DNA from 4 places in the Streptomyces sp. NPDC012835 genome. Region 3 is predicted to be linked to each of the others. Evidence: riboswitches for the same ligand, from Rfam matches in the RefSeq annotation. Region 3 holds a riboswitch; each other region holds the start of a gene.
What was found. Region 3 has a riboswitch for S-adenosylmethionine ahead of ACFY6S_RS01695 (putative leader peptide). Riboswitches for the same ligand answer to the same signal wherever they lie in the genome.
Positions count from the first base shown of each region.

Region 1: it holds a riboswitch for S-adenosylmethionine, as region 3 does, so the genes downstream of both, ACFY6S_RS01200 (glutathione S-transferase C-terminal domain-containing protein) here and ACFY6S_RS01695 (putative leader peptide) in region 3, are expected to answer to the same signal.
Region 2: it holds a riboswitch for S-adenosylmethionine, as region 3 does, so the genes downstream of both, thrC (threonine synthase) here and ACFY6S_RS01695 (putative leader peptide) in region 3, are expected to answer to the same signal.
Region 4: it holds a riboswitch for S-adenosylmethionine, as region 3 does, so the genes downstream of both, ACFY6S_RS09090 (aminotransferase class V-fold PLP-dependent enzyme) here and ACFY6S_RS01695 (putative leader peptide) in region 3, are expected to answer to the same signal.

Region 1 covers NZ_JBIBBW010000001.1:312,058-314,249, forward strand. Annotated here, with positions in the region: gene ACFY6S_RS01195 (LLM class flavin-dependent oxidoreductase) at 1-357, shown strand, start outside; SAM riboswitch class IV at 519-663, shown strand; gene ACFY6S_RS01200 (glutathione S-transferase C-terminal domain-containing protein) at 880-1,662, shown strand; gene ACFY6S_RS01205 (nuclear transport factor 2 family protein) at 1,977-2,192, shown strand, end outside.
Region 2 covers NZ_JBIBBW010000003.1:742,081-744,272, forward strand. Annotated here, with positions in the region: gene thrC (threonine synthase) at 55-1,347, opposite strand; SAM riboswitch class I at 1,365-1,492, opposite strand; gene ACFY6S_RS16545 (glucosyl-3-phosphoglycerate synthase) at 1,715-2,192, shown strand, end outside.
Region 3 covers NZ_JBIBBW010000001.1:419,248-421,439, reverse strand. Annotated here, with positions in the region: gene otnK (3-oxo-tetronate kinase) at 1-39, shown strand, start outside; gene ACFY6S_RS01700 (class II aldolase/adducin family protein) at 36-695, shown strand; SAM riboswitch class IV at 912-1,022, shown strand; gene ACFY6S_RS01695 (putative leader peptide) at 1,069-1,188, shown strand; gene ACFY6S_RS01690 (LLM class flavin-dependent oxidoreductase) at 1,262-2,192, shown strand, end outside.
Region 4 covers NZ_JBIBBW010000002.1:359,299-361,490, reverse strand. Annotated here, with positions in the region: gene trpD (anthranilate phosphoribosyltransferase) at 1-686, shown strand, start outside; SAM riboswitch class IV at 793-910, shown strand; gene ACFY6S_RS09090 (aminotransferase class V-fold PLP-dependent enzyme) at 1,113-2,192, shown strand, end outside.

The sequences.
Region 1 (2,192 bases), 110 kb from region 3:
ACCACCGGGGAAGCGTGGCGCGACGCCGAGGCGAGGATCGCGAAGATGGCGGTCGACGCGGGCGGGACCACCGGGGCGGGACACCACAGAGGGGCGGTCGGGCAGCAGCGGCTCCTCGACCTCACCCGACGCGGCGAGGTGCTCGACACCTGCCTCTACACCACACCGGGCACATTCGGCGGTGAAGGAGCGGCGACCACCTGGCTGGTCGGCTCCGCCGACGACGTCGCCACGGCGCTGAAGAACTACCGGGCGCTCGGCATCACCCACTTCGTCCTGTCCGACACCCCCTACAAGCAGGAGATCCGCCGGATCGGCGACCGGCTCCTCCCCAGGCTGCGCGAACCGCTGGCGTGACGGCCCCGGCCGCCGGGGGTTCCACCGGAACCCGCGACGGGCGGTCCTCGGCCGGACGGAACACATGTCCCGAAAGGAGTGTCACGGCGAGTGGCCACCGGATGAGACCGCCCACCCGGCTTCTTGACGGCGTCATGGAGTGCGCCGAGACTGATGTGGACGGTCACGATTGTCAGCGGCCACGGCGTGGGTATGCCCGCACCTGTGGTCATCGGCCCCGGCCGGCCGACAGGCAACCCTTCCGCCGCGACGGGGTGCTCCGGGTGATGACCGGGTCCCGCCGACGCGGTGGGGCAAGCGCGGTCTCGCCTCACGCGAGGCCCCCGAAGGTGAAACGGGTGGCAATGCCCAGGAACGACTTGACGAGGCGCCTGCACATCGATCTGTCGCGTGTCTCCAGCGCTTACTGATCCCCCGGCCGGTCCGTGCGATCCGGACCGTACGGGACAGCGCAGTCGCTCCGCATCACGCCGCTGACGCCCACAAGGCCGCGGCGGCTTACTCGTTCCCCAAGGGAGAGTCATGCCCACGCCAGATACGCGCGTCTCCGGCACCGCCCACCCGGTCGGCTGTCAGCAGAATTCATCGGCTTCGGGGCCACGCCCCGGGACGGCCCCGGCGTCTCCCCGTCCGCGCCGGGTCCGCAGCCGGATCGGCATCGGCCTCGCCGGCGGCTTCTACCCGGCACCGCACCGCTACGACCTCTACCTCTCGGCGTGCTGTCCCCGTTCGCTGCGCGTCTCGATCACGCTCGACCTGCTCGGTCTGGGGGGCTCGGTCGCCACCACCCTCCTGACACATCCCGCCGGGACGCCCGACGGGTTCACCTCACTGCGCCGCGCCTACGAGGCCACGACGCACCGCTACGACGGACCGCTGACCGTACCCGCGCTGCGCGACCGCTGGAGCGGGCGCATCGTCAGCAATCACACCCCCGACATCCTCCGCGACCTGGCGGGTCCGCTCTCCGGCGGCGACGGAGCCCGCGCCTCCGTACTCGGCCCGCCGTCCCTCGCCCCGGACATCGACGCCCTCCGCGACGTGCTGGACCGGGACGTCACCCCGGCCGCCCCGCCGTCGCGGAGATCGGCGGCGCTGGACCTGCTCAACCGTCAGCTCGCCGGCCGGGCCTATGTGCTGGGCCACGAGCTGACGGCCGCCGACGTGGACCTGTGGGTGGCGCTCGTCCATCTCGGCCCGGTCGGCGCCCTCCGCTCGTACTCCCGGCTCCAGGACTACGTGCGCCGCCTCGGCGACCACCCCGCCTTCCGGGTCACGGCCGAGCCGGAGCACCGCGCGGCGTGAGCCACCGGCCCGGCCGCGGTGTGCGCCGGCGGACGGAGCGAGAGCCATGTGTCCACCGTGCGACGACGCCCGCCCCGCTCTCCTGTCGCACCGCGCCCTCCGCATCAGAGGGATGAGGGATACGGCGGAGGAACAGAGGTACGGAAAGGGAGAACTCCTTCGTCCGAGAGGGCTGTTCCGGGGGGAGGTAACGGACTCGCGGATTCCCCATTACCTCCGGAGTAATCGACTGATCGGCCGCTGCGATAGGAGAGTGGGGCGGGCGTCGTCGCACGACGACGGTCCACTCCGTCATTCCGAAGGGAAAGCACTCCGTGACCCAGTACATCACCGCAGTCAACCGGTACCTGGCCGCCTGGAACGCCACCGACTCCGAGGCCATCGCCAAGGCCGTCGCCGAGGCGTGGACCGAGGACGGCACGTACACCGACCCGCTGGTGGACGTCCGGGGACACGAGGGCGTCCAGGCGGCCATCGAGGGTGCGCACACGCAGTTCCCCGGCTTCGACTTCAAGCTCAAGGGCGAGGTC
Region 2 (2,192 bases), on a different contig from region 3:
TCGCGGGTGACAGCCGCGCGGGTGGCGCGGGCGGCGCGACCCCGTGTCGCCGGGTCAGCCGGCCGCGAGGCCCGCGTCGCGGAACGCGTCGAGGCTCGGGCGGATGGTGGCGGTCGGTCCGGTCGTCGGCGCCACGGCGTCGAGGGTCTTCAGGCCGTCGCCGGTGTTGAGGACGACGGTGGTCAGCGTCGGGTCGAGGAGTCCGGCCTCGATGAGCTTCTTCGTGACGCCCACGGTGACCCCGCCCGCCGTCTCGGCGAAGATCCCCTCCGTACGCGCCAGCAGCTTGATCGCGTCGACGATCTGCTCGTCGTTGACGTCGTCGACGGCGCCACCGGTGCGGCGGGCGATGTCCAGGACGTACGGTCCGTCGGCCGGGTTGCCGATCGCCAGGGACTTGGCGATGGTGTCGGGCTTCTGGGGCCGTACGACATCGTGGCCCGCCTTGAAGGCGGTGGAGACCGGCGAGCAGCCCTCGGCCTGGGCGCCGAAGATCTTGTACGGCTTGTCCTCGACCAGGCCCAGCTTGATCAGCTCCTGGAGCCCCTTGTCGATCTTCGTCAGCTGCGACCCCGAGGCGATCGGGATGACGAGCTGATCGGGCAGGCGCCAGCCGAGCTGCTCACAGATCTCGTACGCGAGGGTCTTGGAACCCTCGCCGTAGTACGGACGGAGGTTGACGTTGACGAAGCCCCAGCCCTCGCCGAGCGGGTCGCCGATCAGCTCGGAACAGAAACGGTTCACATCGTCGTAGTTGCCCTCGATGCCGACCAGATCCCCGCCGTACACCGCAGCCATGACGACCTTGCCCTGCTCCAGGTCGTGCGGGATGAACACGCAGGAGCGGAAGCCGGCCCGGGCCGCGGCTGCGCCGACGGCGCCCGCGAGGTTGCCGGTGGACGAGCAGGAGAGCGTGGTGAAGCCGAAGGCGCGGGCGGCCTCGACGGCGATGGCGACGACACGGTCCTTGAAGGAGTGCGTCGGGTTGCCGGAGTCGTCCTTGACGTGCAGCGACCCGGTGATACCCAGCTCGCGGGCGAGGTTGTCGGCCTTGACCAGCTTGGTGAAACCGGGGTTGATGTTGGGCTTCGAGGCCACGTCGGCGGGGACGGGCAGCAGGGGCGCGTAACGCCAGATGTTGTCGGGTCCCTCGGCGATGCGCTTCTTCAGCTCGTCGGGGCTGCCGCTCGGCAGGTCGTACGCGACTTCGAGCGGCCCGAAACAGCTCGCACAGGCGAAAATGGGGCCGAGGTCGAAACGCTCTCCGCATTCGCGGCACGAGAGCGCGGCGGCGGGTCCGAGGTCGACGGTGGCGTTGGTGCCGCTCTGGACGGTCTGCACAGCCATGGAGGCGAGGCCCTTTCTCCTCATCTTCCTCGCGGCGTACTTCGCCACGAGACGGAATTGGCACCTTCCCCACCGTGACCTCGCGGTCGGCGGGAGGGTTGCCGGGACTTCAACGGGCCGTTCCCTCAGTCCCTCTGGATGAGCGCTATGGCGCCGGACCCGGGGTCCGGTGCGTTTGTCGCCTGTCGCAGCATGTCCCGGATGTCGCTGATCCGGTGTCTCTGAGCCAGGTGTCCACCCCGCGACCCCGGCATGCGGCGGTCAAGGGCGTTGTTCAAGACTGTAACCGAAGGAGCGGACGGTTGAGGTAGTCGTCCGCACCGCGAGATGGATCACGTTTTACGGATCAGCGCAGGGAGTACCGAACGTGCTGGAAGAGGTGGAACGCTGGCTGACCAGGCGTTCCTGGTCCGCGGCCGACCGTACGCTCGACCAGTTGCTGGCGGCGAAAGCGGCCCGGGGCACCACCGTGAGCGTGGTGCTTCCGGCGCTGGACGAGGAGGAGACGGTCGGGGAGATCGTCTCGGTGATCCGGCGCGAGCTGATGGTGGCGACCCGGCTGGTCGACGAGCTGGTGGTGATCGATTCCGGCTCCACCGACCGTACGTCCGAGGTGGCCGCGGCGGCCGGGGCGCGGGTGGTGCACCGGGACGCGATACTGCCGCGGCTGCCCGCGCTGCCCGGCAAGGGCGAGGTGCTGTGGCGGTCGCTGCTGGTGACGGGCGGGGACATCGTGTGCTTCGTGGATGCGGATCTGCGGGATTTCTCGGCGGATTTCGTCTCCGGGATCGTCGGCCCGCTGCTGACCGACCCCGATGTGCAGTTCGTGAAGGCGATGTACGACC
Region 3 (2,192 bases):
CGGTCCCTGTTCACCAGCGCCTGGGAGGAGCTGGCATGAGCGACGCCCGCAGTGAACTCGTCGCGGCCGGACGTGAACTGTCGGCCGCCGGGCTGAGCCCGGGAGCGTCCGGCAACCTCAGTGTGCGCGTCGGCGATCGGATATACATGACCCCGACCGGGGCCCGGCTGGAAGCCCTGGACCCCGAGCAGCTGGCCGTGCTGGACGCACGGGCGCCCCTGCACGAGGGCCATACGGCAGGGCCACCACCGTCCAAGGAGTTCCCGCTGCACCGGGCCTTCTACCGCCGTGACCCCGCCACCCGCGCCGTGGTCCACCTGCACAGCGCCCACGCCGCCGCCTGCTCCTGCCTGCCCGCGTGGTCCCGCCGCAGCGCGCTGGCACCCCTCACGCCGTACTTCGTGATGCGGGTGGGCCAGACACCGCTGGTCCCGTACGCGGCCCCCGGCGACCTGGACCAGGCGCGGCGGCTGGAGGCCCTCGGCTTCCCGTTCCGCGCCGCCCTGCTCCAGAACCACGGCCCCATCACGGCCGGTACCACCCTCGCGCGCGCCGTGGACGCCGCCGTCGAGCTGGAGGAGGTCGCACGTCTCACCCTGCTCCTCAAGGACACCGCTCCCCGGCTGCTCACCACCGAGGAGGCGACCGCGCTCGCCCACCGCTACGGCAGCTCCTGGGAGGGCGGGACGGACTGACACGGCGCGCGACCGACCGGACGGGGGTCCGGCAGGGGCGGTACGCGTGTGCCGCCGCCCGGGCGGGGGAGCGCCGACACCGCCGACGCGTACCGCTCCGCCCGCTCTCCCCGGCGGGCGGAGCGGTACGCGTCGCCGTGCGCGGGGCCGCCATGAACGCGCCCCCCGGAAACCGGGCATTGCGCGGGGCAGACGGCGCGCGTAACGTTCGGTTCGGTTCACGAGTGTCGGCGTCGAGCCCGGCCTGCCGGCCGGCAGGCCCCACCGCTGTGGGGTGCTCGGGGCGACGACCGGGCGGAGTCCGCCCGGATTCCGCGGGCGTTGGGCGGGCGAGGCCCTCGGGTCCGCCGGAGACGAAAGAGCGGAGGCGGACATGAGGTCACCCCTCACCCTTCCGCCTGCCAGGGTTCTCTCCCCGCGACGAAGCGTCCACCTGTACTCCCGGCCGCACATCGACCTCCAGCGCGTGGCCGGCGCGCTCTGTCGGGCCTGACCTGTTCCGCCGCGCCCGCCCCTCCCGATGAGGGGCGGCGATCACCCACGGTCGATCAGGAAGGCACCCTTCCGTGTCCTCGTCCTCTCCGCTGCCCTCTTCCCCGCCCTCCCCGCCCTCCCCGCTCCACCTCGCCGTCGCCCTCGACGGCGCCGGCTGGCACCCGGCCGCCTGGCGCGAGCCGGGAGCCCGGCCCCGGGACCTGTTCACCGCCGCCTACTGGGCCGGCCTCGTCACGGAGGCGGAGCGCGGCCTGCTCGACTTCGTGACCATCGAGGACGGACTCGGGCTCCAGTCCTCGGACTTCACGCGACCCGACGGACGCACCGACCAGGTGCGCGGGCGGCTGGACGCGGTGCTCGTCGCCGCACGCGTCGCCCCGCTGACCCGGCACATCGGGATCGTACCGACCGTGGTCGCCACTCATACGGAGCCGTTCCACATCTCCAAGGCCGTCGCCACCCTCGACTACGCGAGCACCGGCCGCGCGGGCCTGCGGGTCCAGGTCTCGACCCGGCAGAACGAGGCGGCGCACTTCGGCCGCCGTGCGATCCCGCCCATCCGCTTCGGGGAACAGTCCACACCGGGCACCCGGGAAGCGCTCGCCGAACTCTTCGACGAGGCCGCCGACCACATCGAGGTGGTGCGCCGCCTCTGGGACAGCTGGGAGGACGACGCCGAGATCCGCTCCGCGTCCACCGGCCGCTTCATCGACCGCGACAAACTCCACTACATCGACTTCACGGGGCGGCACTTCAACGTCAAGGGCCCCTCCATCACCCCCCGCCCGCCGCAGGGCCAGCCCGTCGTCACCGCCCTGGGACACGACACCGTCCCCTACCGGCTGATCGCGCGCTCGGCCGACCTCGGTTACGTCACCCCGCACGACGCCGACCAGGCCCGCGCCATCGTCGCCGAGATCCGCTCCGAGCGCGCCACGACCGCGCGGGCCCGGGAGCCCCTGCACCTCTTCGGCGATCTGGTGGTGTTCCTCGACGACGACC
Region 4 (2,192 bases), on a different contig from region 3:
CCGCGTCCTCGGCGAGCGGCGCCTCGGACGTCCTGGAGAAGCTCGGCGTCAATCTGGAGCTGTCCCCCGAGCGGGTCGCCCGGGTCGCGGAGGAGGCGGGCATCACCTTCTGCTTCGCGGTGAAGTTCCACCCCGCCCTGCGCCGCGTGGCCGCCGCGCGCGGCGAGATGGGTATCCGTACGGTCTTCAACTTCCTGGGGCCGCTCACCAACCCCGCGAAGGTGCGGGCCCAGGCGACGGGTGTCGCGGATGCCCGGATGGCGCCGATCATGGCGGGCGTGCTGGCCGAGCGGGGCTCCTCCGCCCTGGTCTTCCGGGGCGACGACGGGCTCGACGAGCTGACCACCACCGCGACCTCCCGGGTCTGGGTCGTCCGGGACGGCGCCGTCACCGAGCAGTCCTTCGACCCGCGCGACATCGGTCTGTCCCTGGTGCCGGTCGAGGCCCTGCGCGGCGCGGACGCCTCGTACAACGCGGATGTGGCCCGCAGGCTGCTGGCCGGCGAGACCGGCCCGGTACGGGAGGCCGTACTGCTCAACTCGGCGGCGGCGCTGGTCGCGCTGGACCCGACGGACGATCCGCTGGAGCTCCAGCTGTCGGCGGGGATCGCGCGGGCGGCGGAGTCGATCGACTCGGGCGCGGCGGGCCGGGCGCTGGCGCGCTGGGTCGAGGCCAGCAACGCCTGACGGCGGCGGCTGCGACAGGGGGCGGGCGCCGGTCGGCGCCCGCCCTTGTCCCGTATCGCGGACACCTGTTGGGCGGCGCGGCACGCTGTGCCATAATTTCGCCCAAGGTCATGAGTGACAGCGATTTAGGCCCCGGCTCGCTGTCCGGCAACCCTCCGTCCGTGGCGGGGTGCCCCGGGTGAAGACCAGGCCGTAGGCAGCGAGGTCTACGGCAAGCGCGGACCCCTCGCACCTTTGGGGTCCTGGTCCTCAAGGGAGCAGTCTCGTGAGCAAGCGAATGCGTTAGGGCTTCCACGCCCCTCTTCAACACCCTCCGCACGGTGTTCTCCGTGTGTCGAGGCATCCCCCGCGTGACCGTCACGGCCCTGCCGTGCCCGCGGGTCCTTGAAGCCGCTTTTCCGCCTTGTCCTGCCGGGAGATATCGCCATGTCCGCATACCCGAACGCCACCGCCACCGTTGCCGCGCAGCCCGCCCGGCCCTCCGACGACCCCGCCTGTGGAGCGCCGCTGCCGGTGCTCGGACGGGATGTGACCGTGCCGCTCGTCACCGGCGGCGAGGTCGTCTACGCGGCCCTGGACTACGCGGCCAGCGCCCCGGCGCTCCAGCGGGTGTGGGACGACGTCGCCGCGTACGCCCCGTACTACGGCAGCGTCCACCGGGGCGCCGGCTATCTCTCGCAGCTGTCCACCGATCTGTTCGAGAACAGCCGCCGCACGGTCGCGGAGTTCCTCGGCTGCCGCGCGGACGACCAGGTGGTCTTCACCCGCTCGACCACGGATTCGCTGAATCTGCTGGCGGCGGCCCTTCCCGAGGGGTGCGAGGTGTTCGTCTTCGAGACGGAGCACCACGCCTCGCTGCTGCCCTGGCGGAACGCCCGGGTGAGCTGTCTCGACGCCCCGCGCACCCCGGCCGGTGCCGTCGCCACCCTGGAGAGCGCGCTCGCCTCGCGCGACTCCCGTGGGCCGGCGCTGGTCTGTGTCACGGGCGCGTCCAATGTGACGGGTGAGCTGTGGCCCGTACGGGAACTGGCCGCCGCCGCGCACCGGCACGGTGCCCGGATCGTGCTCGACGCCGCTCAGCTCGTACCGCACCACGCCGTGGACATCGCCGAGCTGGACGTGGACTGGATCGCCTTCTCCGGGCACAAGCTGTACGCGCCGTTCGGCTCCGGGGTGCTGGCCGGGCGGGCCGACTGGCTCCGGGACGCCGAGCCGTACCTCGCGGGCGGCGGCGCCAGCCGCAAGGTGGCGCGCCGCGCCGACGGCGGGGTGGACGTGGAGTGGCACGCCACCGCGGCCCGCCACGAGGCCGGTTCGCCCAACGTCATCGGGGTGTACGCGATCGCCTCGGCCTGCAAGGCGCTGGAGGAGGCCGGGTTCGACGCGCTGGCGGCCCGCGAGCAGCGCCTTGTCGCACGGCTGCGCGAGGGGCTCGCCGAGGTGCCCGAGGTGAAGGTGCTCTCGCTGTTCGGGGACGACGCGCCGAGGGTCGGTGTGCTGTCGTTC